Regions from separate parts of the Agromyces solani genome, predicted to be linked through region 1. Evidence: predicted binding sites of a transcription regulator. Region 1 holds the regulator's gene; the other holds the start of a gene.

What was found. Region 1 encodes LexA, which represses DNA repair genes until DNA is damaged. Its sites were predicted from a motif close to TCGAACANNTGTTCGA; they were not measured.
Region 2: the regulator LexA is predicted to act here: its motif matches at 11,088-11,103, upstream of AC3RJ7_RS04380 (HNH endonuclease signature motif containing protein).

What each region holds. Positions count from the first base shown of each region.
Region 1 covers NZ_JBYRER010000002.1:993,633-1,009,195, forward strand. Annotated here, with positions in the region: gene metE (5-methyltetrahydropteroyltriglutamate--homocysteine S-methyltransferase) at 1-1,411, shown strand, start outside; gene AC3RJ7_RS12325 (alpha/beta fold hydrolase) at 1,521-2,261, shown strand; gene lexA (transcriptional repressor LexA) at 2,268-2,936, opposite strand; gene AC3RJ7_RS12335 (LysM peptidoglycan-binding domain-containing protein) at 3,210-3,602, shown strand; gene AC3RJ7_RS12340 (histidinol-phosphate transaminase) at 3,708-4,838, shown strand; gene hisB (imidazoleglycerol-phosphate dehydratase HisB) at 4,835-5,449, shown strand; gene hisH (imidazole glycerol phosphate synthase subunit HisH) at 5,446-6,084, shown strand; gene priA (bifunctional 1-(5-phosphoribosyl)-5-((5-phosphoribosylamino)methylideneamino)imidazole-4-carboxamide isomerase/phosphoribosylanthranilate isomerase PriA) at 6,193-6,939, shown strand; gene AC3RJ7_RS12360 (SseB family protein) at 6,953-7,801, shown strand; gene AC3RJ7_RS12365 (pyridoxal phosphate-dependent decarboxylase family protein) at 7,948-9,360, shown strand; gene AC3RJ7_RS12370 (ATP-dependent helicase) at 9,451-13,989, shown strand; gene AC3RJ7_RS12375 (DNA-formamidopyrimidine glycosylase family protein) at 13,976-14,782, shown strand; gene AC3RJ7_RS12380 (DUF1844 domain-containing protein) at 14,820-15,263, opposite strand; gene infC (translation initiation factor IF-3) at 15,510-15,563, shown strand, end outside.
Region 2 covers NZ_JBYRER010000001.1:934,788-950,350, forward strand. Annotated here, with positions in the region: gene metG (methionine--tRNA ligase) at 1-1,113, shown strand, start outside; gene AC3RJ7_RS04340 (TatD family hydrolase) at 1,119-1,982, shown strand; gene rsmA (16S rRNA (adenine(1518)-N(6)/adenine(1519)-N(6))-dimethyltransferase RsmA) at 1,988-2,875, shown strand; gene AC3RJ7_RS04350 (hypothetical protein) at 3,107-3,649, shown strand; gene AC3RJ7_RS04355 (4-(cytidine 5'-diphospho)-2-C-methyl-D-erythritol kinase) at 3,686-4,618, shown strand; gene AC3RJ7_RS04360 (ABC-F family ATP-binding cassette domain-containing protein) at 4,710-6,581, shown strand; gene AC3RJ7_RS04365 (MetQ/NlpA family ABC transporter substrate-binding protein) at 6,765-7,673, shown strand; gene AC3RJ7_RS04370 (methionine ABC transporter ATP-binding protein) at 7,777-8,805, shown strand; gene AC3RJ7_RS04375 (methionine ABC transporter permease) at 8,805-9,464, shown strand; gene AC3RJ7_RS04380 (HNH endonuclease signature motif containing protein) at 9,621-11,069, opposite strand; gene AC3RJ7_RS04385 (hypothetical protein) at 11,288-11,752, shown strand; gene AC3RJ7_RS04390 (MarR family winged helix-turn-helix transcriptional regulator) at 11,844-12,341, opposite strand; tRNA gene AC3RJ7_RS04395 (tRNA-Gln) at 12,478-12,549, shown strand; gene glmU (bifunctional UDP-N-acetylglucosamine diphosphorylase/glucosamine-1-phosphate N-acetyltransferase GlmU) at 12,628-14,067, shown strand; gene AC3RJ7_RS04405 (ribose-phosphate diphosphokinase) at 14,082-15,116, shown strand; gene AC3RJ7_RS04410 (long-chain-fatty-acid--CoA ligase) at 15,119-15,563, shown strand, end outside.

The DNA.
Region 1 (15,563 bases):
CGACCTCGCGGCCGCGCTCGACCGCGCCGAGGCCCTGAGGGACCGCTCCGGCGCCGTCGCCGTCTCGACGTCGACCTCGCTGCTGCACGTGCCGCACGACGTCGACGACGAGTCGCGGCTCGACCCGCGGCTCGCGAGGTGGCTCGCGTTCGCCGACCAGAAGGTCGGGCAGGTCGCGACCCTCGCGCTCGGCCTCGCCGAGGGGCGCGAGGCGGTCGCGCCGGCGCTCGCCGAGGCATCCGCCGCCCTGGCCGACCGGGCGGCCGCACCGGGCGTGCGCGTGCCCGCGGTGCGCGAGCGGCTCGCGGGCCTCACCGAGGGCGACTTCCACCGCGGTGCCGAGGCCGACCGGATCGCGGCGCAGGCGAACCTCGGGCTGCCCGAACTGCCGACGACGACGATCGGGTCGTTCCCGCAGACGAGCGACCTCCGCGTCGCCCGCGCACGCCTCGGGCGCGGCGAACTCGACGCCGACGGCTATGCGTCGCTCATGCGCGACGAGATCGAGCGGGTCGTGCGCCTGCAGGAGGAGCTCGGCCTCGACGTCCTCGTGCACGGCGAGCCCGAGCGCAACGACATGGTGCAGTACTTCGCCGAGCTGCTCGACGGCTTCGCCGTGACCGAGCACGGCTGGGTCCAGTCGTACGGTTCGCGCTGCACGCGCCCCTCGATCCTGTGGGGGGATGTCTCGCGCCCGGCGCCGATGACGGTCGAGTGGTCGACGTTCGCGCAGTCGCTCACCGACCGGCACGTCAAGGGCATGCTGACGGGTCCGGTGACGATCCTCGCGTGGTCGTTCGTGCGCGACGACCAGCCGCTCGGCGAGACCGCCCGTCAGGTCGCGCTCGCCCTCCGCGACGAGATCGCCGACCTGGAGGAAGCGGGCATCCGCATCATCCAGGTCGATGAGCCGGCGCTCAGGGAACTGCTGCCGCTGAAGCTCGCCGAACAGCCCGCGTACCTAGAGTGGTCGGTCGGCTCGTTCACCCTCGCGACCGCCGCGGCAGCGCCGGGCACGCAGGTGCACACGCATCTCTGCTACTCCGAATTCGGTGTCGTGATCGAGGCGATCAAGGCGCTCGACGCCGACGTCACGTCGATCGAGGCGGCACGGAGCCGGATGGAGGTCGTCGACGACCTCGCGGCCAACGGCTTCGACCACGGCATCGGACCGGGCGTCTACGACATCCACTCGCCCCGCGTGCCGTCGACGGCGGAGCTGCGGGAACTGCTCGAGCGGGCCGCCGCCGGCATCCCGGCCGGGCGGCTCTGGGTGAACCCCGACTGCGGGCTCAAGACCCGGGGCTACGACGAGACGGTCGCCTCGCTCGCGAACCTCGTGGAGGCGGCGCGCGCGGTCCGCGGCGCGTCGTCGACCGCGGGCGCGGCGGTCTCGGCACCCGTCCGATAGGCGTCGACGGGGCGGATGTCGCGGGCACGCGGCATCCGCCCCGTCGATGTTCGGCGGCCTCGCATCATCCACGGGGCGGATGCACAGGCGGCCGACGTACCGTCGTCGCATGCAACTCGCGGTCCACGAGACGGGCGCCGGATCCCGGACGGCCATCCTCATCCACGGCATCATGTCCGACTCGCGCGCGTGGCACCGCGTCACCGCCGAGCTCGAGGCGCAGGGGTTCCGGGTGCTCGCGGTCGACCTCGCCGGTCACGGGCGCAGCCCGCGCGCTTCACGGTACTCGCCGGCGGCCTGGGCCGACGACGTCGTCGAGACCGTCGCGCCGATGCTCGACGGCCCGCCCGACGTCGTGCTCGGCCATTCGCTGGGCGGCCTCGTGGCGAGTCTCGTCGCCGACCGTCTCGCACCGCGTGCCGCGATCTACGTCGACCCGGCCTTCGCGTTCCCGAAGGGTCCGCTCGGTCTCGCGTACAAGGTCTTCTTCGCGATCGCCCCCCGCCCGCGACGGGGCGCGCTGGTTCGGATGAACCCGAAGTGGAGCGCCGTCGACGTCGACATCGAGCTCGCGACGCTGCGCGACTGGGACAAGCGCACGATCCTCGGCTTCGCCGACACTCGTCCCCTCGTGCCGCCGACGCGTCTGGTGGCGCCGAGCCTCGTGCTGCTCGCCGAGCGGAGCCTGCTCATCACCGACCGGGTGGCGGCCGACCTGCGGCGCCGGGGGATGACCGTCACCACGGTGCCCGGCACGGGACACACGGTCTTCCGCGACGATCACACCGGGTTCATGCACGCGATCGTCGAGTGGCTGCGAGGCCAGGGTCACGCGGTGAGCGCGGCCTGATCGGGCTCAGACCGTCCGGAGCACGGCGACGACCTTGCCGAGGACCTCGGCGTGGTCGCCGAGGATCGGCTCGAACGCGGTGTTGCGCGGCAGCAGCCAGGTGTGGCCGTCGCGCTGGCGGAACACCTTGACGGTCGCCTCGCCGTCGAGCATCGCGGCGACGATCTCGCCGTTCTCGGCGGTGCGCTGCGACCGGACGACGACCCAGTCGCCGTCGCAGATGGCCGCGTCGACCATCGAGTCGCCGACCACCTTGAGGATGAAGAGCTCGCCCTTGCCGACCAGCTGGCGGGGGAGCGGGAAGACCTCGTCGATCTGCTGCTCGGCCGTGATCGGAACGCCGGCGGCGATGCGACCGACGAGCGGCACCATCGCGGCGTCGCCGACCGGTGCGGGCTCGCCCGCCGACGGAGTGCGCTCGTCGAGCCCGGGGAGCTCGATGAGCACCTCGAGCGCGCGGGGCCGATTGGGGTCGCGTCGCAGGTAGCCGGCGAGCTCGAGCTGGTTGAGCTGGTGCGTGACGCTCGACAGCGACGAGAGGCCGACCGCGTCGCCGATCTCCCGCATGCTCGGCGGGTACCCGCGGGTGGCGACCGACCGCTGCACGACCTCGAGGATCGCGATCTGCTTCGCACTCAGGCTCTTGCGGCGGCGTGCCCTGCCGATCTCGCGCACGTCGTTGTCGCTCTTCACGATTCCGCCCCTCGTTGCGATCGCCCTCGCGATCGGATGTCGGTGGTGTCTGGTCCACTGTTCCCAGACATTCGAAACTGTATCCGCCACGGGCGGGCGCGGCAAACATTCGTTCGAGTGTGTCGCCACATCGGTTCGCACGAGTTCCGCCGCCGAATGCTTGCAGTCGAAGATGTTCGAAGATATATTCGGAACAGAGATTCGCATCCGGCCCTCCCGGCCGAGGGCCGGATGCAGTCCACGCAGGAGGGTGACATGAGCGCAGCGATCATGACGAACGAGTACCGTCACGGTGCATCGACGCCCCGTGCGAACCGCGTCGACGGGGCGGCGGGCCCCGGGGTTCGCACGCGGCTGCGGCTGACCCGACGCGGGCGCGTCGTGTTCACGGCCCTCGCCGCGCTGCCGATCGTCATCTGGGCGTTCACCGCCGTGCTGAACACCGGCGGTGCCGCCGCCGACATGGCGGGCGGCGGGTCGCTGCAGTACGTCACGGTCGATGTCGGCGGCTCGCTCTGGGAGATCGCCGAGGCGATCGACCCCTCGGCCGATCCGCGCGACACGATCGCCGAGATCGTCCGGCTCAACGGGCTCGACGGCGCGACGATCGAGCCAGGCCAGCGTCTCGCGGTCCCCGCTTCCGAATGAGCGGTGCGCGCGTCTCAGCCTGCCGCACCGCGGCGCCGGTCGGGGCCTCGGTCACACGGTGACGCACGCGGCGTCGGGCCCGGGCAGCGTGGCTAGCATGGTTCGGTGACGAGTCTCGACGACCTTCCCATCCGTGACGACCTCCGTGGTCGCTCCCCGTACGGCGCTCCGCAGAAGGCCGTGCCGGTCGCCCTCAACGTCAACGAGAACACGCATACCATCCCCGAGGACGTGGCGCACGACATCGTCGCCCGGGTCGCCGCCGCGATCCTCCGACTGAACCGGTATCCCGACCGCGAGTTCACGGAGTTGCGAGAGGCGCTCGCCGGGTACCTCGGCCACGGGCTGGCTCCCGAGCAGATCTGGGCGGCGAACGGTTCGAACGAAGTGCTCCAGCAGGTGCTGCAGGCGTTCGGCGGGCCCGGTCGGTCGGTGCTCGGGTTCACGCCGACCTACTCGATGTACTCCCTGCTCGCCTCCGGCACCGGCACCAGGTGGATCTCCGCGGAGCGCGACGACGACTTCGAGCTGAGCCCGGAGACGGCGGCGGCCGCGGTGCGCGAGCACGACCCCGACCTCGTCTTCCTCTGCACGCCGAACAACCCGACGGGGACCCCGCTCCCGCTCGACACGGTGCGTGCCGTCGCCGACGCGGCGCGCGGCATCGTGGTCGTCGACGAGGCGTATTTCGAGTTCGCCGACCCCGGCACGCCGAGTGCCCTCACCCTCCTCGAGGGGCGGCCGCGCCTCGTCGTCTCGCGCACCATGAGCAAGGCGTTCGCATTCGCGGGCGCGCGCGTCGGCTACCTCGCCGGCGACCCCGCGACCATCGACGCCCTCCGGCTCGTGCGCCTGCCCTACCACCTCTCGGCGCTGACCCAGGCCGCAGCCCTCGGCGCGCTCGCCCACGCCGATGAGATGCTGGCGATGGTCGACGACATCCGCCGTCAGCGCGAACGCATCACGACCGAACTCGCACGGCTGGGTTTCGCTCCGCACCGCAGCGGCTCGAACTTCGTGCTCTTCGGCGGCGTCGACGACCCGCACGCCGTGTTCGAGGGGCTGCTGGCGCGAGGCATCCTGATCAGGGAGCTGGGCATCCCCGGGCACCTTCGGGTGAGTGCGGGCACCGAGGCGGAGACCACCGCGTTCCTCGAGGCGATCGCGGTGTTCGCGCCGGTCGGCTCCACGTCCGGCGAAGCCGGCCCGTCCGCCGAGAATAGGATCGACGCATGACCGCCCAGCCCAAGCCGCGCACGGCGCGCATGCAGCGCGAGACGAGCGAATCGAGCATCGACCTGTCGATCGACCTCGACGGCTCGGGTGCGAGCGACGTCGAGACCGGCGTGCCGTTCTACGACCACCTCCTCACGGCGTTCGCGAAGCACTCGCTGACCGACCTCACGGTCCGCGCGTCGGGCGACCTCCACATCGACGTGCACCACACCGTGGAGGACACGGGGATCGTGCTCGGGCAGGCGATCCGCGAAGCGCTCGGCGACAAGCGCGGCATCTCGCGGTACGGCGATGCGCTCGTGCCGCTCGACGAGGCGCTCGCACAGGCGGTCGTCGACATCTCGGGCCGGCCGTTCCTCGTGCACTCGGGGGAGCCCGAGGGGTTCGAGTACCACCTCATCGGCGGGCACTTCACCGGATCGATGGTGCGCCACGTGTTCGAGGCGATCGCCTTCAACGCGGGGCTCACCGTGCACGTGACGGTGCTCGGCGGGCGCGATCCCCACCACATCGCCGAGGCCGAGTTCAAGGCGTTCGCCCGCGCGTTCCGTCAGGCGAAGGCGCTCGACCCGCTCGTCAGCGGCATCCCGTCGACGAAGGGCGCGCTGTGAGCCGCACCCGCCGCGTCGTCGTGCTCGACTACGGGTCGGGCAACGTGCACTCCGCCGCGAAGGCGCTCGAGCGCGCGGGGGCCGAGGTCGAGGTCACGGCCGATCGTGCGGCGGCGATGGAGGCCGACGGACTCGTCGTGCCCGGCGTCGGCGCGTTCAAGGCCGTGATGGAGCAGCTCCGCGCGGTGCGCGGCGACGAGGTCATCGACCGGCGCCTCGCCGGAGGCCGGCACGTCCTCGGGATCTGCGTCGGCATGCAGGTGCTGTTCGAGCACGGCGTCGAACGCGGCGTCGACACCGAGGGCCTCGGCGAGTGGCCCGGCGCCGTCACCGAGCTCCCCGCCGAGGTGCTGCCGCACATGGGCTGGAACACGGTGACGCCCGACGTGGGATCGGTGCTCTTCGACGGGATCGAGGACGAGCGCTTCTACTTCGTGCACTCGTTCGCCGCGCAGTCGTGGCACCTCGACGTGATGCCCCCGTTCCCGCAACCGAAGCTGACGTGGGCCGAACACGGCGGGCGATTCCTCGCCGCGGTCGAGAACGGCCCGCTGTCCGCGACGCAGTTCCACCCCGAGAAGTCGTCGGATGCCGGCATCCGGCTGCTCTCCAACTGGCTCGGCGCACTCGCCTGAGCCATCCGTCGGTCATGGGGACGTCGCGCGCGCCGCGGGCGACTATGATCCTGTGACTGTGCCGACCGTCGGGTCTCCGACGGTGTACCGCGATCGAGGACAGTAGTGATGAGTGAGTTCAACAAGACCCCCGGCCTCGTGCTGCTGCCGGCCGTCGACGTCGCGGGCGGCAAGGCCGTTCGCCTGACGCAGGGCGAAGCCGGCACCGAGACGAGCTACGGCGACCCGGTCGATGCGGCCGTCGACTGGGCGGACCAGGGCGCGGAGTGGATCCACCTCGTCGACCTCGACGCGGCGTTCGGGCGCGGCTCCAACGGGGGCATCCTGAAGAAGGTCATCCGGCAGGTGCGCGGCGTCAACGTCGAGCTGTCGGGCGGCATCCGCGACGACGAGTCGCTCGAGCACGCCCTCGAGATCGGCGCGAAGCGCATCAACCTCGGAACGGCGGCACTCGAGAACCCCGAGTGGGCCGCCTCGGTCATCGCCCAGTACGGCGAAGCCATCGCCGTCGGCCTCGACGTGCGCGGCACGACGCTCGCCGCGCGGGGGTGGACGAAGGACGGCGGCGACCTGTGGCAGGTCATGGACCGCCTCGAGGAGGCGGGCGCCGCCCGCTACGTCGTGACGGACGTCACGAAGGACGGCACGCTGCAGGGGCCGAACGTCGAGCTGCTGCGCCAGGTCATGGACCGCACGCACCGTCCCGTCGTCGCATCGGGCGGCGTCTCGAGCCTCGACGACCTCGCGACGCTCCGCGAACTCGTCCCGCTCGGCCTCGAGGGGGCGATCGTCGGCAAGGCGCTCTACGCCGGCGCGTTCACGCTCGCCGAGGCGCTCGACGTCGCGAGCAACTGACGACGCCCCGCACATGACCGCAGAGCACGGCGAAACGGCGCACGACGGGGATGCCGCGGGCTCCACGCCCGACGCGTCGAGGCCGTTGCCGGCGCATCTCGCCGACTCGGCGGGCGTCCCGTGGGCGGGCCGCTCGTTCGATGCGAATCCGCACGCGGACGACGACGGCTCGACGCCGGCGGCGCTCGCGGCCGCGCTGAGCGCGTTCCGCGACGGCGACGGCGGTCAGGCCGAGGTGGTCGCGGCGTTCGGCGCGTCCCGGCTGCTGATCCCGCTGCTCGCAGAGCTCGGCGACGGCGGTGCCGAGATCGGGGCGCACGGCCACGCCGTCGACAAGAGCCAGGAGCTCTCGATCGTCACGGTCGACGGACCCGACGGGCGCCGGGTGCTGCCCGTGTTCTCGTCGGTCGACACCATGCGGGCCTGGAACCCGGTCGCGCGCCCGGTGCCGGCGGACGGCGTCAGGGTCGCGCTCGCCGCGGCCGACGACGGCACCGAGCTCGTCGTGCTCGACCCGGCATCGCCAGGGGAGTTCGTGCTGCGTCGGCCGGCCGTCTGGGCGGTGGCCCAGCAGAAGCCGTGGACCCCGCCCTTCGCCGACGAGGTCGTGCGCCGGGCGTTCGAGCGCTCGATCGGCAGCGAGCTGGCCGTGCTCGGCGTCGACCTCGCCGCGGGCGACCCGCTCGCGCGCCTCGCCGGTCCCGAGCTCGTCGTGACGCTGCGCCTCGTCGACGGCCTCACCCGCGAGGAGCTCGACGCCACGACCGCGCGGCTCGCGCGGCGCTGGGCCGAGGACGACGCGATCGCGACGGGCGTCGACTCGCTCGCCGTGCGCCTCGTCGGCGGTCGGCGCAACGGCTGAGCCGTCGGAAGACCGGGCGATCCGCTCCGTCCCGCGGTGGCGGCGGTCGGAACGCGTGAGCACCGCCCGAACTGGGCATTGACCGCGCGGCCGGGCCGGAGCATCATCTGGAACGCGCACGAGTGCGCGGAAGTCAGGTGTGGATCATGACCGAGCGACCGTCGGCCGGAGCACGGCGACCCGAGTACGACCGACCGCTGGAGTTCGCGGCCGCACGCGCCCGGACGTGGATCGACGGGCTCGCCGAACGGCCGATCCCGCCCGAACTCGACGCCGATGCGGTGAAGGACCGGCTCGGTCGATCCCTGCCGACCGCCGGCGAGAGGCCGGAGCGCGCGCTCGAGCGCCTGGCCGACGCCGTCGAGCCCGGACTCCTCGGCGTCAATTCGCCGCGCTTCTACGGATGGGTGATGGGCGGCGCGCAGCCCGTCGCGCTCGGCGCCGACTGGCTCGTCTCCGCGTGGGACCAGAACACGGGCCTGCGGTTCGCGACGCCAGGCGTCGCGGCGGTCGAGGAGCTCGCGGGGGAGTGGATCGTCGACCTGCTCGGTCTGCCCGCCGAATCGGCCGTCGGCTTCACGACGGGCGCTACGATGGCGCATTTCGTCGGGCTCGCGACCGGACACGACGAGCTGCTGCGCCGGGTCGGCTGGGACGCAGCGACCGACGGCGTGTTCGGGGCGCCGCGCGTGCGCTTCGTCGTCGGGGCCGATCGGCACGGCACGGTCGATCTCGCCGGACGCTATCTCGGCCTCGGCGCGCCGATCGAGGCGGCGGCCGACGAGGAGGGCCGGATCCGGGTCGATGCGCTCCGCGAGGTGCTGGGCGCCGGGTCGGGGCCGGCACTCGTCGTGCTGCAGGCCGGCAACATCCACTCCGGGTCGTTCGACGACTTCGCCGCCGCGATCGAGGTCGCGCACGAGGCCGGTGCCTGGGTGCACGTCGACGGGGCGTTCGGGCTCTGGGCGTGCGCGAGCCCGCGCCTCCGGCACCTCGTCGACGGGGTCGGAGCGGCCGACTCGTGGTCGACGGATGCGCACAAGACCCTGAGCGTCCCGTACGACTGCGGCATCTCGATCGTGCGCGACGAGCGGGCGATGCAGCGGGCGCTCAGCATGCACGCGAGCTACCTGCAGGCGAGCGACGCCGTCGCCGACCCGCACGAGCGGGTGCCCGAGCTGTCGCGACGGGCGCGCGGCGTGCCGACGTGGGCGGTGCTGCGTTCGCTCGGTCGCGAGGGCGTCGTCGCCCTCGTCGAACGCCTCGCCGACTCGGCCCGGCGCATCGCCGAGGGCGTGGCCGGGCTGCCCGGCGTCGAGGTGCTCAACGAGGTCGTGTTCACGCAGGTCTGCCTGGCGCTCGCCGATGATGCGGCGACCGAGGCCCTCTCGGCACGACTGTGGGAGGAGGGCGAGGTGCTCGCGATGACCTCGCGGTGGCGCGGCAGGTCGGTGGTGCGGTTCTCGGTGAGCAACTGGGCGACCTCCGCCGCCGAGGCCGATCGCACCGTCGCAGCCGTCGCCCGGGCGCTCGAGGCGGTCGGCGGCGGCCGGGCTTGATCCGCACGGCCGGACCCGTCCCGCGGCCGGCGGCGATGAAGCCGACGCCCGCGGGAAGCGATGTCGGCGGCATCCGCTTGAATGGGAGCCATGACCGACGCGCTCGCGGCCTTCTCCGAGGCGACGCGCACGTGGTTCGCCGAGGCGTTCCGCGCGCCCACCGCCGTGCAGCAGGGCGCCTGGCGGGCCATCGGGGGCGGTGCGCATGCGCTCGTCGTGGCGCCCACCGGCTCGGGCAAGACGCTCTCGGCCTTCCTCTCGGCGATCGACCGGCTCACGACCGAGCCGGCCGCCGCACCCGGCACGCGGGTGCTCTACCTGTCGCCGCTCAAGGCGCTCGGCGTCGACGTCGAGCGAAACCTGCGGGCACCCCTCACCGGCATCGCTCGGGTGGCCGAACGACTCGGGGCCGCCCCACCGCGCGTCACCGTCGGTGTGCGGTCCGGCGACACGCCGGCGAACGAACGTCGGGCGCTGCTGCGCACGCCGCCCGACATCCTGATCACGACGCCCGAGTCGCTGTTCCTCATGCTGACCTCGCAGGCGCGCGACACGCTGCGCTCGGTCGAGACGGTCATCGTCGACGAGATCCACGCGGTCGCCGGCACGAAGCGCGGCGCGCACCTCGCCCTCTCGCTCGAGCGGCTCGACGCCCTGCTCGAGCGGCCCGCACAGCGCATCGGGCTCTCGGCCACGGTGCGCCCGGTCGACGAGGTGGCGCGCTTCCTCTGCGCGAGCGCCCCGGTCGAGGTCGTCGCGCCGCCGGCCGAGAAGCGATTCGACCTGCGCGTGGTCGTGCCGGTCGAGGACATGGCGCGGCTGCCCGCCGACGACGACGCCACGGGCTCGATCTGGCCGCACGTCGAACAGGCGATCCTCGATCGCGTGCTCGAGCACCGATCGTCGATCGTCTTCGCGAACTCCCGCCGGCTCGCCGAGCGTCTGACGGCCCGCCTCAACGAACTGCACCTCGACGAGCTCGAGCGCGCCGAACTGGTCGCCGCGTCGGCGGCAGCCGGGCCGCCCGCGGCGCTCATGGCGCAGTCCGGGCAGACCGCAGGGGCGCCGACCGTCATCGCCCGCGCGCACCACGGGTCGGTCAGCAAAGAACAGCGGGCCGACATCGAAGACGACCTCAAGTCGGGGCGGCTGCGCTGCGTCGTGGCGACGTCGAGCCTCGAGCTCGGCATCGACATGGGCGCGGTCGACCTCGTCGTCCAGGTCGAGTCGCCGCCCTCGGTCGCGAGCGGGCTGCAGCGGCTCGGTCGCGCGGGCCACCAAGTCGGCGAGGTCTCGCGCGGCGTCATGTTCCCGAAGCATCGCGCCGACCTCGTGCACACCGCGGTCGCGGCAGAACGCATGCTCGGCGGGCTCATCGAGACCATGCGGGTGCCGGCGAACCCGCTCGACATCCTCGCCCAGCAGACGATCGCGGCGGCCGCCGTCGACGAACTCGACGTCGAGGGCTGGTTCGCGACGGTGCGCCGAGCCGCCCCGTTCGCCACCCTGCCCCGCTCGGCCTACGAGGCGACGCTCGACCTCCTCGCGGGCCGCTACCCGTCCGACCGGTTCGGCGAGCTCCGCCCGCGCGTCGTCTGGGACCGCGAGGCGGGCGTCGTCACCGGACGACCCGGGGCGCAGCGGCTCGCGGTGACGAGCGGCGGCACGATCCCCGATCGCGGCATGTTCGGCGTCTTCCTCGTCGGCGGCGACGAGACGACGGGACGCCGAGTCGGCGAGCTCGACGAAGAGATGGTCTACGAGTCACGGGTCGGCGACGTCTTCGCGCTCGGAGCGACGAGCTGGCGCATCCAGGAGATCACCTTCGACCGGGTCAACGTGGTGCCCGCGTTCGGGCAGCCCGGCCGGGTCCCCTTCTGGAAGGGCGACGGACTCGGGCGCCCGGTCGAGCTCGGGCGCGCGCTGGGTGCGTTCATGCGCGAGGTCGGGTCGGCGACCGAGGCGGAGGCGCGCTCGCGCATCGCGGCCTCCGGGCTCGACGAGAACGCGACCACCAACCTCATCGCGTTCCTCGCCGACCAGGCGCGGGCGACGGGCGCGGTGCCGAGCGATCGCACCCTCGTCGTCGAGCGCACGCGCGACGAGCTCGGCGATTGGCGCATCATCCTGCACTCGCCGTTCGGAATGCCCGTGCACGCGCCGTGGGCGCTCGCCGTGGCGGCGAGGGTGCGCGAACGGCACGGGGTCGACGGCGCCGCGGTCGCCGCGGACGACGGCATCATCGTCCGAATCCCCGACACGGGCGACGAGCCGCCCGGTGCCGATCTCTTCCGGTTCGAGGCGGCCGAGCTCGAGCAACTGGTCACCGACGAGGTCGGCGGGTCTGCGCTCTTCGCGAGCCGATTCCGCGAGTGCGCCGCGCGCGCACTGTTGCTGCCGCACTATCAGCCGGGCCGGCGGTCGCCGCTCTGGCAGCAGCGGCAGAAGGCCGCGCAACTGCTCGAGGTCGCGAGCGCGTTCCCGACCTTCCCGATCATCCTCGAGACCGTCCGCGAGGTCCTGCAAGACGTGTACGACGTGCCCGGCCTGGTCGAGATCGCGGCCGACCTCGCGGCGCGTCGCGTGCGCCTCGTCGAGACGACCACCGAGTCGCCGAGTCCGTTCGCGAGCACGCTCCTGTTCGGCTACGTCGGCGCGTTCATGTACGAGGGCGACTCGCCGCTCGCCGAGCGTCGTGCCGCCGCCCTCGCGATCGACCAGTCGCTGCTCGGCGAGCTGCTCGGCCGCGTCGAACTGCGGGAGCTCCTCGACCCCGGCGTCATCGAGCAGACGGAGCGCGAACTCCAGCGGCTCGAGCCCGAGCGCCGAGCACGCGGCACGGAGGGCGTCGCCGACCTGCTGATGGCACTCGGGCCGCTCACCGACGACGAACTCGCGGCTCGCGTCGACGACGCGACCGATGCGGCCGCGGCGGTCACCGAGCTCATCGTCGCCCGACGGGCCGTGCGGGTCGGCTTCGCCGGGCGCGAGCACGTCGCCGCCGTCGAAGACGTCGGGCGCCTGCGCGACGCCCTCGGAGTCCCCGTGCCGCCGGGAGTGGCCGTCGCGTTCGGCGAGCAGGTGGTCGATCCGATGGGCGACCTCATCGGTCGATACGCGCGCACGCACGGACCGTTCGCCGTCGACGAGGTGGCCGACCGGTTCGGCATCGGCGTCGCAGTGGCGCGCGCCGCACTCCGGCGCCTCGCCGACGAGCGACGGGTCGTCGAGGGGGAGTTCCGCCCGCACGGCACGTCGACGGAGTGGTGCGACGCCGAGGTGCTGCGCCGGCTCCGTCGGCGCTCCCTCGCGGCGTTGCGGCACGAGATCGAGCCCGTGCCCCAGCGCGCCCTCGCCCGGTTCCTGCCCGCGTGGCAGCAGGTCGGCGGCGGCCTGCGCGGCATCGACGGCGTGGCGAGCACGATCGAGCAGCTCGAGGGCGTGCGCCTGCCGGCGTCGTCGTGGGAATCGCTCGTGCTGCCCTCGCGGGTCGCCGACTACAGTCCCGCGATGCTCGACGAGCTCATGGCGAGCGGCGAGGTGCTCTGGGCCGGCGCGGGCGAGCTCGCCGGCGACGACGGCTGGATCACCCTGCACCTCGCCGAGACGGCCCCGCTCACGCTCGCGACCCCGATCGACGCCGACCTCACGCCGCTCCAGCGCGAGGTGCTCGTCGCGCTCGGTTCCGGCGGGGCGTTCTTCTTCCGGCAGCTCGCCGACGCGGTCGGCGCCTTCGGAGAGCTCGACGCGCCCGTCGACGACGGCGCGCTCGTCGAGGCGCTCTGGGGCCTCGTGTGGGCGGGCCTCGTCACCAACGACACATTCTCCCCGGTGCGCGCGCTCACGAGCGGGGGGCGCAGCGCGCACAAGGCGTCGCGACCGGTGCCGAGGGCGCGGATGCTGCGAGGCAGGTCACTGCCGCGTGCGACGATGCCGAGTCGTAGCGGCCCGCCGTCGGTGGCGGGGCGCTGGTCGATCCTGCCCGTGGCCGACGCCGACGCGACCCGGCGCGCGCACGCGCTCGGCGAGATGATGCTCGACCGCTACGGCGTGGTCACCCGCGGTGCGGCGGTCGCCGAGGGCGTCGTCGGCGGCTTCGCGCTCGTCTACAAGACCCTGAGCGGGTTCGAGGAGTCAGGGCGCGCCCGGCGCGGCTACTTCGTCGAGCGGCTCGGCGCCGCCCAGTTCGCCGCCCCGGGTGCGGTCGACCGGTTGCGCAGCCACGCCGACCTCGACGTGCGCGACGCCGACGCGCCGAGGGCCGTCGCGCTCGCGGCGACCGACCCTGCCAACGCCTACGGGGCCGCACTCCCGTGGCCCGACCCACCCGGCGAGAGCTCGCACCGGGCGGCCCGCAAGGCCGGCGCGATCGTGGTCGTCGCCGACGGCGAGCTCGTGGCCTACGTCGAGCGCGGCGGCAAGACGGTGCTCGTCTACAGCGACGACGACGAGCTGCTCGCGCTCGCGGCGACGGCGGTGGCGGACCTCGTCACGGCGGGGCGGGTCCGGCGACTGGCGGTCGAGTCCGTGAACGGCGCGTTCGTGCTCGGCACCCCGTTCGGCGCCGTGCTGCGAGCTGCGGGATTCGGCGAGACGCCCAGAGGGTTGCGGCTCGATGCCCGAAGGTGATTCCGTCCACCAGCTCGCCGCGAGGCTGCGGCCGGTGCTCGCCGGGCACGAACTCGTGCGGACCGACTTCCGGGTGCCCCGCTATGCGACGGTCGACCTCGCCGGCGAGCGCGTCGACGAGGTCGTGAGCCGCGGCAAGCACCTGCTCGTCCGGACGACCGGGCACACGATCCGGACCCATCTCAAGATGGAGGGCGAATGGCGGGTGTTCGCGCCGGGGGAGCACTGGACGAAGCCGGCCCATCGGGCACGCGTCGTGCTCGTCACGGCTGCGGCCGAAGCGGTCGGATTCGACCTCGGCGAGGTCGAGGTCGTGCCGCGAAGCGGTGAGTCGGCCATGCTCGCCCACCTCGGCCCCGACGTGCTCGACCCGGGATGGGGCCCTCCGCACGCGGCCGAGGCGACCCGGCGTCTCGGCGAGCATCCCGACGTGCCGGTCGCGGTCGCCCTCCTCGACCAGCGGAACCTCGCCGGGCTCGGCAACGTCTACGTCAACGAGCTGTGCTTCCTCCGAGGCATCCGGCCCCAGCGCCGCGTCGGCGAGGTCGACGACCTCGCCGCGGCCGTCGACCTCGGACGGCGCCTGATCGTCGCGAACCGCGACCGTCGGGCGAGGGTCACCACGGGCGTCGATCGGCGCGGGCAGCGGCTCTGGGTCTACGGCCGGGGCGGGGAGGCGTGCCGGCGCTGCCGCACCACGATCATGCGCGACGAGCTCGGGCGCGAACGGGTCGACGCCGTCACCGACCCGCAGGAGCGCGTCGTCTTCTGGTGCCCGAACTGCCAGCGCTGACCGAACTGCCGGCGCTGATCGAACGTCGAGCCTCGGGTCAGCTGACCGGGCCGGTCCACTTCTCGCCGGGCCCCTGGCCGATGGCGTCGGGGATCGGCGAAGCCTCGCGGAAGGCGAGCTGCAGCGATCGCAGGCCGTCGCGCAGCGAGCGGGCGTGCATGTCGCTGATCTCGGGCGCACCCGCCGTGATCAGCCCGGCGAGGGCGTTGATGAGCTTGCGGGCCTCGTCGAGGTCGAGCTGCGAGTCGGGGTCGTCGGCGAGGCCGACCTTGACGGCCGCGGCGCTCATCAGGTGCACGGCCGTGGTCGTGATGACCTCGACGGCCGGCACGTCGGCGATGTCGCGGGTGGCGCCCTCGACCTCACCGGCAACGGCCTCGTCGTACGCGACGCGCTCGGACGCGTGATCGTCGGCGACGGAGCGCTCGGGGCCGGGGGTGGACTCGTCGAAACCCGCGTCGGCGGGCGAATTCCAGGTCACAGACATCCTCTGCTAGACTACTTCGGGCTCCGGGGCTTCTCCCCGGTACGAAAGTGGAGATTCTCCCACCCGCGCATACCGCTTCATCAAGGTTACCGGGTCGATTGCACTCCGCTTCCACGCCCCGATCGCGAGATCGGCGCGGGGGAGTAGACAGGGTGCCGTACGAGCCGCGGTGAGAATCCGCGCGAGTACGTGAGTCTCCTCCTTCGGCGCATGAAACAGCTTGAGTAGAGGAGTACACGCATCAGCGATCCGCGTACCAATGACCGTATCCGCGTTCCCGAGGTCCGCCTCGTG
Region 2 (15,563 bases), on a different contig from region 1:
GAGGGCCAGCAGGTCTGCGCGATCCACTCGAAGCCGGTCGAGCTCCTGCACGAGAAGAACTACTTCTTCCGCACCTCGGCGTTCGCCGACCGCCTGCTCGCCCTCTACGAGGAGCGCCCCGACTTCGTGCAGCCCGAGTCGGCCCGCAACGAGGTGCTCGGCTGGGTGCGTTCGGGCCTGGCCGACCTGTCGATCTCGCGCTCGACGTTCGACTGGGGCGTCAAGGTCCCGTGGGACGAGACCCACGTCGTCTACGTGTGGTTCGACGCGCTGCTCAACTACATCACCGCGGTCGGCTACGGTCAGGACGACGAGGAGTTCGCGCGCCGTTGGCCCGCCCAGCACATCGTCGGAAAGGACATCCTGCGGTTCCACGCCGTCATCTGGCCGGCGATGCTCATGGCCGCGGGTCTCGACGTGCCGAAGGGCGTCTTCGGCCACGGGTGGCTCCTCGTCGGCGGCGAGAAGATGTCGAAGTCGAAGCTCACGGGCATCGCGCCCGAGCAGATCACCTCGACGTTCGGCTCCGACGCGTTCCGCTACTACTTCATGCGGGCGATCGCGTTCGGCCAGGACGGCTCGTTCTCGTGGGAGGACCTCGCCGCCCGCTACCAGGCGGAGCTCGCGAACGGCTTCGGCAACCTCGCGTCGCGCGTCGTCGCGATGATCAACCGCTACTGCGACGGCGTCGTGCCGAAGCAGGGCGCGCTCGAGGCGGCCGACATCGAGATCGGCGCGGTCGAGCGACGGGCGACGGATGCCTCGTGGCAGGCGATCGATCGCGTCGCGATCCACGACGCGATCGGCGCGGCGTGGGAGCTCGTCGACGCGCTCAACGGCTACCTCACGGCCGAGGAGCCGTGGGCGCTCGCGAAGGACCCGGAGCAGCGCGACCGGCTCGAGACCGTGCTCGCCACGGCGTACCGCGGGCTCGGCACGCTCGCCGTGCTGCTCTCGCCGGTACTGCCGAAGGCGACTGCCAAGCTGTGGACGGCGCTCGGCGCCCCCGGCACCGTGCAGGAGCAGCGCATCGACCGCGCCCACGAGGCCGAGCTCGGCGAGCGGGTCGCGCCGCTCGAGGCGCTGTTCCCGCGGGTCGAGGTCGCGGAGTAGGCCGGATGCCGGAGTATCCGCCGCTGCCCGAACCGCTGCCGGTCGCGGTGTACGACAACCACACGCACCTCGAGCCGTCGGAGGACGCGCCGCCCGGGCGCCCCGAGACGCTCCTCGGCGTGCACGAGCACCTCGAACGGGCGGCGGCCGTCGGCGTCGCCGGGGCCGTGCAGGTCGGCACCGACGTCGCCACGAGCCGTTGGTCGGCCGCGGCCGCCGCGCGCGAAGCGCGGCTGCTCGCCGCGGTCGCGCTGCACCCCAACGAGGCGCCCGAGCTCGAGGCATCCGGCTCGCTCGACGACGCGCTCGCCGTGATCGACGAGCTCGCGGCGCAGCCACGGGTGCGGGCCGTCGGCGAGACGGGGCTCGACTTCTTCCGCACCGGCGACGACGGCCGGCCGGCGCAGTTCCGCTCGTTCGAGGCGCACATCGAGATCGCGAAGCGGCACGGCATCGCGCTGCAGATCCACGACCGCGACGCCCACGACGACGTCGTCGCGACGCTGCGGCGGGTCGGCGCTCCCGAGCGCACGGTCTTCCACTGCTTCTCGGGCGGCGAGGACCTCGCCCGCCTCGCGGCCGACGAGGGCTGGTACTGCTCGTTCGCCGGCAACGTGACGTTCAAAAACGCGGAGAACCTGCGCGAGGCCCTGCGAGTCGTGCCTCGCGATCGCATCCTCGTCGAGACCGACGCCCCGTACCTCACGCCCGTGCCGCTTCGTGGTCGGCCCAACGCGCCCTACCTCGTCCCGCACACAGTGCGGTTCATGGCCGACGTACTCGGCACCCCGCTCGACGAGTTCTGCGCGCAGCTCGCGGCGAACACGGTCGACGTGTACGGGTCGTGGACCGTCGACATGGCAGGATGAGCGGCATGCACCGCCACGAGGCCGAGCCCGCCGACGGCGCCGAGTCGCCCGCGCCGCGCCTGCTCGGCCCCGCGGAGATCCGCGACCTCGCGGAGCTCCTCGACGTCACCCCGACGAAGAAGCTCGGGCAGAACTTCGTGCACGATGCGAACACCGTGCGGCGCATCGTGCAGACCGCGGGCGTGCAGCGCGGCGAGACGGTGCTCGAGATCGGTCCGGGGCTCGGGTCGCTGACGCTCGGCCTCCTCGAGGCCGGCGCCGACGTCGTCGCCGTCGAGATCGACGGCCGGCTCGCCGAGCAGCTGCCGCACACCGTGGCGATCATGCAGCCCGGCACCTCCCTCACCGTCGTCCATCAGGACGCGCTCAAGGTGGTCGAGCTTCCGGCCGAGCCCGTGCGGCTCGTCGCGAACCTGCCGTACAACGTCTCGGTGCCCGTGCTGCTGCACCTGCTCGAGCACTTCCCGTCGCTCGTGTCGGGCGTCGTCATGGTGCAGGCCGAGGTCGGGCACCGACTCGCCGCCGAGCCCGGCTCGAAGGTCTACGGCGCGCCGAGCGTCAAGGCCGCTTGGTACGGGCGCTGGCGCACCGCCGGGCAGGTGTCGCGCATGGTCTTCTGGCCCGTGCCGAACGTCGACTCGGTGCTCGTCGGCTTCGAGCGCGGCGAGGCGCCGGGGTCCGAGGCGGAGCGCGTCGCGACGTTCGCGCTCGTCGACGCGGCCTTCCAGCAGCGCCGGAAGATGCTGCGCCAGTCGCTCTCCGGCGTGCTCGGCGGCAGCTCGGCGGCCGCCGCCGAACGACTCGCCGCCGCGGGCGTCGACCCGCAGGCGCGGGGCGAGCAGCTCACCGTCGACGACTTCCTCCGCGTCGCCCGCGCCGCCGGCACCGCCTGACGCCGAGCTCCTTCGCATCACGCGGCGGTGGCCTGCGCCTGGCGTTTCGCGCGGCCTCTGGAGCTCTCTCGCGCTTCGTATCGCAGGCAACTTCAGGCGACACGCCGAGCGGGCGGCCTCGGCGACGGCGTGTCGCCCGGAAGTGCCTGTAGTCGGGCGGTCGTGCGGCGAGCCGAGCGGTGGTGCGCCGGGCGGGGGCGGGAGAACCGCGCCGCCGGATAGTCTCGTCGCATGGCGAAGACGGCGGTGGGGGCGAATGCCGACGGCGTCGGCGACGACGCGGTGCTGGCGGCGACGGGAAGGCCGCGCGACGAGTGGTTCGCGCTCCTCGACGAGGCGGGCGCCCGGCAGATGACCCACAAGGATGTCGCGACCCGACTCGTCGCCGAGCACGGCGTCGACCCGTGGTGGGCGCAGAACGTCACGGTCGCGTACGAGCAGGCCCGAGGCATCCGCCGGCCCGGCCAGCGGCAGGACGGCACGTACGAGGCGAGCGTCACCCGCACCGTCGATCTCGGGAAGACCGCGGCGCTCGAAGCGCTCGCGGCCGTGGTCGAACGTGAGCTCGGCACTCCGCCGCTCGCGCTCAACCTCGGGGCGAAGCATCCCACCGCCCGGTTCCCGATCGAGGGCGGCGAGTTCGTGCTCGCCTCGTCGAGCGATCGCGCCGGCGGCCGCAGCTCGATCGGGCTGACCTGGGGCCGCATGCCCGACGGCGAACGCCTCGCCGACGTCAAGGCGCGCATGCGGGCGTGGCTCGCCGAGGTCGGCTGAGATCGGAGCCCCGATGCCGTCGGGTAGCGTGGTGGCATGACGATCGCCTGGGCCGACGAGGCAGTGCACGTTCGGGCGCCCGGCAAGATCAACCTCTTCATGCGCGTCGGAGCGGTGCAGCCCGACGGCTACCACGACGTCGCGACCGCGTACCAGGCCGTGTCGCTCTACGAAGACGTGCGGGCGTGGCCCGACGACGAGTTCAGCGTCGGGTTCAGCGGCTCGATCGACGTCTCGGGGCTCCCGACGGACGGCTCGAACCTCGCGATCAAGGCTGCGAAGCTGCTCGCCGGCACGGTCGGGGTGCCCGGCGGCGTGCGCCTGGAGATCGAGAAGCACGTGCCGATCGCGGGCGGCATGGGCGGCGGCAGCGCCGACGCCGCCGCGACCCTCGTCGCGTGCGACGCGCTCTGGGGCACCGGCCTCACCAAGGACGAGCTGCACGCGCTCGCGGCGAAGCTCGGCGCCGACGTGCCGTTCGCCCTCTCCGGCGGCACCGCGATCGGCACCGGTCGCGGCGACCGCCTGAGCCCCGCGCTCGCGACGGGCTCGTTCCACTGGGTGCTCGCCGTCGCCGAGTTCGGCCTCTCGACGCCGGGCGTCTACCGGGAGCTCGACCGCCGGCGCGAGGCCGACCCCTCGGCCGACCCGGGCGACGAGAGCCCCGTCGTCGACGCCGAGGTGCTGCAGGCCCTTCGGGCGGGCGACGCGCGCCTGCTCGCCGGCGCCCTGCACAACGACCTGCAGGCGGCGGCGCTCGGGCTGGCGCCCGGGCTCGGCGGCATCCTCGAACTCGGCGAGGCGCACGGGGCGCTCACGGGCATCGTCTCCGGGTCGGGCCCGACCGTCGCCTTCCTCGTCGACGACGCCGATGCCGCCATCGAGTTGCAGGTCGCGCTCTCGGCTGCGCGGCTCAACGCGGTGCACGTGCACGGGGCCGTGCACGGGGCGCGGCTGATGCACGCGTAGGGCGCGCTCGGGCGCGGTCTCGATCCGCGGGTTCGCCGCTGCGCGACCGACGGACGTGTCCGGCGGTTCCGGGCGTTAGGCTCGTTCGGTCATGGCACACCTCCTCGGCGCCGAGCGCCTGCATCTCGAGTTCCCGACGCGCACCGTCTTCGACGAGGTCACCCTCGGTATCGACGAGGGCGACCGCATCGGCATCGTCGGCCGCAACGGCGACGGCAAGTCGACCCTCCTGAAGCTGCTCGCGGGCCGGCTCGAGCCCGACGGCGGGCGGGTCACGCAGCGCCGGGGCCTCCGCATCGGCATGCTCGACCAGGCCGACGTCGTCGACCCCGGCAAGACGGTCGCCGAGGCCGTCGTCGGCGGCATCGACGAGCACGTGTGGGCCGGCGACGCGAAGGTGCGCGACGTCATCGCGGGCCTGCTCGCGGATGTCCCGTGGCAGGCGCCCGTCGCGAGCCTGTCGGGCGGGCAGCGCCGCCGGGTCGGGCTCGCCGCGCTCCTCGTCGGCGATTGGGACGTGCTCTTCCTCGACGAGCCCACGAACCACCTCGACGTCGAGGGGATCGCGTGGCTCGCCCGCCACCTGAACGCCCGCTGGCCCGCGACCGCCGGCGCGGTCGTCGTCGTGACCCACGACCGCTGGTTCCTCGACGAGGTCTGCACGGCCACGTGGGAGGTGCACGACGGCATCGTCGAGCCCTTCGAGGGCGGCTACGCGGCGTACATCCTCCAGCGCGTCGAACGCGACCGGATGGCCGCGGCGAGCGAGGCGAAGCGGCAGAACCTCATGCGCAAGGAGCTCGCATGGCTGCGGCGCGGCGCGCCCGCGCGCACGTCGAAGCCGAAGTTCCGCATCGAGGCGGCGAACCAGCTCATCGAGAACGAGCCGCCGGTGCGCGACACGGTCGAGCTCAGCCGGCTCGCGGTGTCGCGCCTCGGCAAGGACGTCGTCGACCTGCTCGACGCGACCGTCGAGTACCCGGGTCTCGACGGCGAGCCGCGCACGGTGCTGCACGAGATCGAATGGCGCATCGCACCGGGGGAGCGCACCGGCATCCTCGGCGTCAACGGGGCCGGCAAGTCGACCCTGCTCGGCCTCGTGACCGGAGCGGTCGAGCCGACTGCGGGGCGGGTCAAGCGCGGCAAGACCGTGAAGATCGCGACCCTCAGCCAGGAGCTCGCCGAGCTCGCCGAGTGGGGCGACGAGCGGGTGTCGGCGGTCGTCGCCGAGCAGCGCGCGAGCTACACGATCGGCCAGGGGTCGAAGGCCGTCGAGCTCACGCCCGGGCAACTGCTCGAGCGGCTCGGCTTCACGAACGCGCAGCTCTCGACGCCCGTGAAGAATCTCTCGGGCGGACAGAAGCGGCGCCTGCAGCTGCTGCTCATCCTGCTGCAGGAGCCGAACGTGCTCATCCTCGACGAGCCGACGAACGACCTCGACACCGACATGCTCGCGGCGATCGAGGACCTGCTCGACTCGTGGCCGGGCACGCTCCTCGTCGTCTCGCACGACCGGTACCTGATCGAGCGCGTCACCGACCGGCAGCTCGCGGTCGTCGACGGGCACCTGCGCGACCTGCCGCGCGGCATCGAGCAGTACCTCGAGCTGCGGGCCGGTGCGGATGCCGCGCGGCCGGCGACTGCGGCGGCACCGGGCGGTTCGGCGGGCGGCCCCGGCAGGCTCGCCCCCGCGGGGGATGCCGCGCCCGTCTCCGGCTCGACCGTTGCACCGTTGCTCTCCGGCGCCGACCGCCGCGCCGCGGAGAAGGAGCTCTCGTCGATCGACCGCCGGCTCGAGAAGCTGCAGGGGGAGATCGCCAGGCATCACGAGCAGCTCGCGCGCCACGACCAGTCCGACTACGTGGGCCTCGGCGTCCTCGGCGACGAACTGCGCGGGCTCGAGGCATCCGTCGCCGATCTCGAAACCCGCTGGCTCGAAGTATCTGAAGCGCTCGAAGGATGACGTCGCAGAAGCTGTGACGCATTGTGACCATGCGGTCAACAGGGCGAAGAACCTTCGCCTAACGTGGAGTTGCGCCCGCGTTCGCGGCATCGAAGCCCCCACCGACATCCTCCGTGGCGGAGCCATGCCGGCATGCAGCCGATCAGGCCCTCGATCGCGTGCGCCCACCGAGAGAGGAATCCCATGTCACGTCGTACCCGCATCACCTCAGTCATCGCCGCGCTCGCCGCGGTGCCCCTCGTCGCGTCGCTCGCGGCCTGCGCCTCGAACGGCTCGGGCTCCGAGGCGGGCGGTTCCGACGAGGTCGTGAAGATCGGCGTCGTCGGCGCGGGCGACCCGCAGTGGGACGCCTTCGAGCAGGCCGCCGCCGACGAGGGCATCACGCTCGAGATCATCGACTTCGGCGACTACACGCAGCCGAACCCCGCGACGACCGAGGGCGAGCTCGACCTCAACCAGTTCCAGCACATCGTGTACCTCGCGGACTACAACGTGTCGGCCGGTGAAGACCTGACCCCCATCGGCGCGACCGCGATCTACCCGCTCGGCCTCTACTCGACGAAGTACGAGTCGGTCGACGACATCTCGGAGGGCGAGACCGTCGCCGTGCCGAACGACGCCTCGAACCAGGCTCGCGCGCTTCTCGTGCTGCAGTCGGCCGGCCTCATCGAGCTGAAGAGCGGCGGCACCATCTTCAGCGACCTCGCCGACATCGACGAGGCGAAGTCGAAGGTGAAGGTCACCGCGCTCGAGGCGTCGCTCACGCCGACCTCGCTGCCGGACGTCGCGGCGGCCGTCATCAACAACGACTTCGTCGAGGACGCGGGCCTGACGTTCGAGGACGCGATCGCGCAGGACGACCCGACCGACCCGAACGCGCTGCCCTACGTCAACATCTTCGCCACGCGCGCCGAGGACAAGGACAACGCCACCTACAAGAAGCTCGTCGAGATCTTCCAGACCGACCCCGAGGTGCAGGCCGGCCTCATCGAGGCATCGGGCGGCACCGGTGTTCCCGTGACCACCCCCGTCGCCGACCTCGAGTCGTCCCTCGCCAAGGTCGAGGCCGACACCGAGGCCGCCAAGGGCTGATCGTTCCGGCAGGAACGATGGATCGTTCGTCGCACGGGCGGCGGGCACCGCGGTCACCGCGGGCGCTCGCCGCCCGATGCGGCGTTCCGGGAGGAGACCCATCATGGCGCTCGTCGCGCTGAAGAACGTCACCAAGACGTACCCGGCACCCGATCGTGCCGGGGCCGAGATCGTCGCCGTCGACGACGTCACCCTCGACATCGAGCCGGGCGACGTCTACGGCATCATCGGGTACTCGGGCGCGGGCAAGTCCACGCTCCTGCGGCTCGTGAACGCCCTCGAGCCCGCGAGCTCGGGGTCGATCGAGCTCGACGGTCGCGAGATCGTCGGCCTGCCCGAGCGCGAGCTCCGGGGCATCCGGCTCGGCATCGGCATGATCTTCCAGCAGTTCAACCTGTTCGAGGCGAAGACGGTCGCCGGCAACGTGGCCTACCCGCTCAAGGTCGCCGGCTGGTCGAAGACGGAGATCACCGCCCGCGTGGCCGAGCTGCTCGAGTTCGTGGGGCTCGCCGACAAGGCGAAGGCGTACCCCGACCAGCTCTCGGGCGGCCAGAAGCAGCGCGTCGGCATCGCCCGGGCGCTCGCGACCTCGCCGCGGCTGCTGCTCGCGGACGAGGCGACGAGCGCGCTCGACCCCGACACGACGCAGGAGGTGCTCGAGCTCCTCAAGCGGGTCAACCGGGAGTTCGGCGTGACGATCATCGTCATCACGCACGAGATGGACGTCATCCAGTCGATCGCGACGAAGGTCGCCGTCATGGACGGCGGTCGCGTGATCGAGAACGGCGACGTCTTCGACGTGTTCTCCGATCCGCGGAACCCGTCGTCGCAGCGCTTCGTCGCGACGGTCGTGAAGGGCGTGCCGTCGCCCGCGGAGCTCGCGGTGCTGCGCGAGCGCCACGATGGCCGGATCGTCACGATCTCGTTCCGCGACACCGACGCCTCGCAGGCGTCCGTCTTCCTCGAGCTCGCGAACGCCGGGCTCGACTTCGAACTCGTCTACGGCGGCATCAACGACATCCAGGGGCGGGCGTTCGGTCACCTGACGCTCGCGATCAGGGGGGCGGATGCCTCGATCGATACGGTGCTCGCCTCGATCGGCTCGCGCGCGGAAGTGACGGAGGCCCTCTGATGGATCGCCTGTTCGAACTCGGCCCCGACTTCTGGATCGCGGCCGCCGAGACGCTCTACATGGTCGCGCTGACCCTGCTCATCGGCGGGTTCGTCGGCCTCGTGCTCGGCATCGTGCTCTACGCGACGCGGGCCGGCGGACTCATGCCGAACCGCGTCGTGTACAACGTGCTCAACGTCGTCATCAACTTCTTCCGGCCGATCCCGTTCATCATCTTCCTCGCCGCCGTGCAGCCGCTCGCGCGCTACGTGATCGGCGTCGGCATCGGCAACGACGCGCTCATCTTCTCGCTGTCGATCGCGGCGTCCTTCGCGATCTCGCGCATCGTCGAGCAGAACCTCATCACGGTGTCGCCCGGCGTGATCGAGGCGGCGCGGTCGATGGGGGCGGGGCCGGTGCGGATCCTCCGCACCGTCGTCATCCCCGAGGCGCTGGGGCCGCTGATCCTCGGCTACACGTTCATCGTCGTCGCGATCGTCGACATGACCGCGATGGCCGGGTTCATCGGCGGCGGCGGCCTCGGAAACTTCGCCCTCGTCTACGGGTTCCGCCAGTTCCAGCCGGCGATCACGTGGGCGGCGCTGCTGCTCATCGTGATCTTCGTGCAGGTGCTGCAGTTCCTCGGCAACTGGCTCGCCCGCAAGGTCATGCGCCGGTAGGGCGCGGTCGGCGGCGCGCCGCTCGTTTCGTTCGCGGCAGAGGGATCGGGCGCGAGCGCGGCGAATCGGCGCGGTGCGGCGCATCGGCGCGGTGCGTCATCGGGGCGGTGCGGCGGATGGGGTCGTCGGACCTGCTCGGGACGTCGATGGACCCGGTCAGAACGGCGCGTTCGGCGGGTACTCGGCGCGGCCGTGCTCGACGTTCGGCAGGCTCGGTGCATCGGCCACCCGACCCGGCGCGTCCGGCCCGCGGCGATCACCGGGTTCGACCGGATACGGCGGTGTCGGTATCGGCTCAGCCGGATGGGTCGTATAGGCCCGCCCCGAGGGCGAGCGCCACTCGAGCACGCCGGCGCCGCCGTGCACGACCGACCAGGCCGTCTCGTGCTTCAGGTGATGATGACCGGTGCAGAGGTGCGCGAGATTGTCGTGCGCGGTCGGATTGCCGTCGGCATAGTCGCGGGTGTGATCGATCTCGCTGCGAACCGCCGGCCGGTTGCAGCCAGGGAACCGGCAGGTGCCGTCTCGCACGCGCAACCAGCGGCGCAGGTCGGCCGGCGGTCGGTAGCTCGCGCGATCGACGTCGAGCACGGTGCCCGTCACCGGGTGAGTGAGCAACCGGGTGAACGAGGGAGCGTTCGCCGCGAGGCGACGTGCGGTGTCGGCGTCGATCGGCCCGTAGCCGTCGAGGTGCCCGGGCGCGTGGTCGAGCCCCATGAGCGTGAAGACCGGAACGGTGACGTGCACCGTCGCACGAGCCGCAGCGATCGCCTGGCCACCCGGGTCGCCATCGGGGAGGAGGCCGACACGAAGGAGGTCGTCGGCGAAGTCGGCTCGAAGTCGCTCCCGGGTGCGGTGGTCACCGGCGTCGGCGGCGGCGCGCGCGGCGCCGTCGAGCCGCACGACGATGCTCAGTGCGTCAGCCGCCGGGAGGAGCACGTGCACCCAGGCCATGCCGTCGGCGGCGGGCTCGAACTCGACTCGCCGCGTGTCGCGCGCGGCTCGATGCCGTTCGGAGGTCGTCTCGGCGAGAAGCTCTTCACGGAGGCGACGGGCCTTGACGCGCAGCTTCGCCGCAGTGAGCTCGGCCCCGAGTGCGGCGAGGCGTTCGTCGAGCTCGGCACGCACGCGCGGCTGATCGGCGAGGTCGCAGCCGGCGCCGATGATGACGCGAGCGTGCTGCATCGTGAGTTCGCCGCGGCGCAGCGCCGACAGGGTGGCCGGCAGCAGGTTCGACAGCGCCCATGCCTCGTCGATCTCGCGCTGCATCGTGCGCTCGGGGGTTCGCAGTGCGACCGCGAGCTCGGCCACGACGCTGCGGCGCGCCATCTCATCGCGACGTGCGGTCGACAGTGAGGCCGAAACGAAGGCGCCGGCATGGCGCAGCGCGAAAGCGACCGTCATCGCGATCACATCGATGTGCATCGCCCGATGCATCGCCTCGATGCGCTGCGCCCGCACGGCGGCGTCGACGAGCACGGCGAGACCCTCCTGTGCGCGCGCGAACGGGGACATCTCAGCGGGTGGCGAGAACGCTGCGGGTGGCGGCGTGACGTGCTCCGCGAGCGCTCCGGAGGAGGGGGTCGTGCGCTCGTCGAAGGTCATGCTCCATGGTACCGAAGTTCGAACGAATGTTCGAGTGATTCGGTGGATGATGGCGGGCCCGGATCCGCCGCTCGTGCCCTGCCCGCGGATGGACCGCCGGTCGTGCGGCGAGACGCTTGATGCACGACCCGTCCTCCACAGGGCGCTGTTCCGCGGCATCCCTCACGATTCGTGCTCGCGTCGCGCGGCACCTCGCGGCGCGCCCGCAGGATCGATGAATGACCGACCGAGACGCCGAGACCGAACCGACGAGCGAGCGAAGCACCGACCCGAACCTGCCCGACGTGCCCGTCATGACCGACGCCGCACTGCAGGACCGGGTAGAGGTGCTCATCCAGCAGGCGTTCCGCCGCCAGTGGTGGACGCTCTTCTTCGACGACGAGGGCCACCAACTGCTCATGATGCCGATGGCCGACTATCCCGGTGCGCCTGACGAGCCGACCCCGGAGGGCACGGCCGCGCAGGTCCTCGCGAACCGCGTGGCGTACGTGTGCGACTTCGTCGGCGCGACGCGGGTGGCCTTCGCCTGGGAACGCTGCGGTCCCGAGCAGAGTACGCCGGTCGACCGCGAGTGGGCGCGCGAACTGGCCGCGGCCTGCCGAGCCGAGCACGTCGAGGTGTGGTCGCAGTTCATCGTGCACGACGGCGGCGTCCGCTGGTTCGCGAGCGACGACTACGCCTGACGGCGGCACCGGTGAGCGAGGGCCGCCTCGGGCGAGGCTCACCTCGGAGCGAGGGCCGACTCACGACCAGCGGGCAGCCCCCGTGCGTCGGTCAGCCTTCGTCGAAGCCGAGGCTGAGCTTGCGCAGCAGGCCGGCGAGCCGCTTCTGCTCGGCCGCCGGCAGCCGGGCGAGCAGTTCCGCCTCGGCGTCGACGAGCCGCGTGATCGCGGCGTCGACGCGGGTGAGCCCCGCCGGGCTCATCTCGACGAGGATGCCGCGCCCGTCGTTCGGGTCGGTCTGGCGACTCACGAGCCCGCGCTCGACGAGCCGGTCGATGCGGTTCGTCATGGTGCCGCTCGAGACGAGCGTCTGCTGCAGCAGCTGCTTGGGGGAGAGCCGATACGGCGAACCGGCGCGGCGGAGCGCCGAGAGCACGTCGAACTCGCTGGACTCGAGCTCCGACCGGGCGAACGCCTGGCGGCGCGCGCGGTCGAGGTGCTTCGACAGGCGCGCGACGCGCGAGAGCACCTGCAGCGGGGCGAAGTCGAGATCGGGACGCTCGCGCTCCCAGTCGTCGACGATCCGGTCGACCTCGTCAGCATCTCTCACCCCGCCATTATCCCGCCGGTCGCGGCGGCGCCCGGTGAGGATGCCTCGGCCGGGCGCGCACGGCCGCCCGGGCGCCGATCGGGCCCCGGCCGCCATGGCAGACTTGATGTCGCGCGCGACGCGACCGCTCGCGCGATCCGCCATGGTGTAACGGCAGCACGACAGCCTTTGGAGCTGTGAGGACCAGGTTCGAATCCTGGTGGCGGAGCCCGCCCGGCCACGATCGGGTTCGAGCGAACTCGTGGCCGACGCCGAAGCATCCGCCAGCAACCGACAGGAAGCCCGCATGACCGACCAGAACCTCGCGATCATCGTCCTCGCCGCCGGCCAGGGCACCCGCATGAAGTCGTCGCTGCCGAAGATGCTGCACCCGCTCGCGGGCACCCCCCTCGTGGGCCACGTGCTCGCGACCGCCCGCGCGCTCGACGCGGCCCACGTGCTCGCCGTGGTGCGACACGAGCGCGACCGCGTCGCCGCCGCCGTCGAGGCCGAGTTCCCCGGCATCGTCATCGTCGACCAGGACGAGGTCGACGGCACGGGCCGCGCCGTCGAGCTCGCCGTCGCCGCGCTGCCCGACGACTTCGACGGCGACGTGCTCGTGCTGAACGGCGACGTGCCGCTGCTCGACGCCGACACCCTCGCCGGGTTCCTCGCCCAGCACCGGGGCACCGCGTCGGCCGCCTCGGTGCTCTCGGCCGTCTACGACGACCCGACCGGCTACGGCCGCATCGTGCGCGGCGAGGCCGGCGCCTTCGACCGCATCGTCGAGCAGAAGGACGCGTCGGACGACGAGCGCGCGATCGCCGAGATCAACGCCGGCATCTACGCCTTCGGCGCCTCGGCGCTGCGCGACCAGCTCGCGAACCTCACGACCGACAACGCGCAGGGCGAGAAGTACCTCACCGACGTCATCGGGCTGCTCCGGGCCGCGGGGTCCGAGGTCGAGGCCGTGCCCGTGAGCGAGCCGTGGCTCGTCGCCGGTGTCAACGACCGGGCCCAGCTGTCGGAGACGGCGGCGCGGCTCAACGCCCTCATCGTCCGCGGCTGGCAGCTCGCCGGCGTCACGATCGACGACCCGGCGACGACCTGGATCGACCTCGCGGTGAAGATCGAACCCGACGTGACCATCCGCCCCGGCACGCAGCTCAAGGGCGCGACCGTCATCGAGACCGGCGCGATCGTCGGCCCCGACTCGACCCTCGTCGACTGCGAGGTCGGCGCGGGCGCGCACGTGAGGCGGACCGACGCCACGCTCGCCGTGATCGGCGCCGGCGCGACCGTCGGCCCGTGGTCGTACCTGCGCCCCGGCACCGTGCTCGGCGCCGACGGCAAGATCGGGGCCTTCGTCGAATCGAAGAACACCACGATCGGCGATGGCAGCAAGGTGCCGCACCTCTCGTACGTCGGCGACGCCACGATCGGCCGCGGCGTCAACCTCGGCGCCGGCACGATCACGGCCAACTACGACGACGTCAACAAGCACCGCACCGAGATCGCCGACGAGGTGCACACGAGTTCGCACACCGTGCTCGTCGCGCCCGTTAGGCTGGGTGCCGGAGCGAAGACCGGCGCCGGCGCGATCGTCCGCAAGGACGTTCCCGCCGGGGCACTGGCCCTCAGCGTCGCCCCTCAACGCAACATCGAGGGGTGGGTCGAAGAGCATCGGCCCGGTACGGAGGCGGCTCGTGTCGCCGCCGAGGCGCGGTCCGTCGAACGAGGCGAGTGAGCAGAAGGCGAACCATGGGGCGCAAGAAGAAGGTCGTTGACCTGGACCGAGAGAACAACATCGCACCCGGCCTGCAGGCGAAGACCAAGAAGCGTCTCGTCGTCGTGTCGGGCCGCAGCGATCCGGCGCTCGCCGCGCAGGTCGCCGCGACGCTCGGCACCGAGCTCGCGCCGACCGAGCACCGCACGTTCGCGAGCGGTGAGATCTACACCCGCTTCGAGGTGTCGGTCCGCGGCTGCGACGTCTTCGTCGTGCAGTCGTTCGGCCCGCCCGTCAACGAGTGGCTCATGGAGCTGCTCATCATGCTCGACGCGCTCAAGCGCGCCTCCGCGAAGCGCATCACCGTCGTCGCCCCGTACTTCCCCTACTCGCGGCAGGACAAGAAGGGCCGCGGCCGCGAGCCGATCTCGGCGCGTCTCGTCGCCGACCTGCTGAAGACGGCGGGCGCCGACCGCATCATGAGCGTCGACCTGCACGCGGCCCAGATCCAGGGCTTCTTCGACGGCCCCGTCGACCACCTGTTCGCGAAGCCCGTGCTGCTGCGCCACTTCCAGGAGAGCCTCTCGGGCGACGACCGCACCAAGCTCACGGTGGTCTCGCCCGACATGGGCCGCGTTCGCGTCGCCGACACGTGGGCCGACGATCTCGGCGCCCCGCTCGCGATCATCCACAAGCGTCGCGACCCGAAGGTCGCGAACCAGGTCACCGTGCACGAGATCGTCGGCAACGTCGACGGCCGGGTGTGCCTCCTCGTCGACGACATGATCGACACCGGCGGCACGATCGTGAAGGCCGCCCAGGCGCTCAAGGCGAACGGGGCCGAGAAGGTCATCGTCGCCGCGACCCACCCGATCTTCAGCGACCCGGCGACCGAACGCCTGCAGGACCCGGCGATCGACCAGGTCGTCGTGACCGACACGATCCCGCTGCCGCCCGAGAAGCGCTGGGAGGGGCTCACGATCCTGCCGATCGCGCCGCTGCTCGGTCGCGCCATCCGCGAGGTCTTCGAAGACGGCTCGGTCACGAGCATGTTCAACGGCGAGGCCTGATCGTGCGCTCGGCCCTGCCCGGCCGTCCGTGGGTCGCGAGCTACGCCGACGGCGTGCCCGACGAGGTCGAGCCGCCCGAGGGGTCGCTGTACGACCTGATCCGCGCGTCGGTCGAGCAGTACCCCGATCACGTCGCGCTCGAGTTCTTCGAGCGCACGATGACCTACCGCGAACTCGGCGACGAGATCGAGCGCGTCGCCGAAGGGCTGCGGCTGCTCGGAGTGCAGAAGGGCGACCCGGTCGCGCTCGTGCTGCCGAACTGCCCGCAGCACATCGTCGCGTTCTACGCGGTGCTGCGGCTCGGTGCGATCGTCGTCGAGCACAACCCGCTCTACACGCCGCGCGAGCTCCGCCACCAGTTCGAAGACCACGGTGCGCGCGTCGCGATCGCGTGGAGCAACGTCGTCGCGACGATCCAGGCCTTCCCCGACGACATCGCGGTCCCGC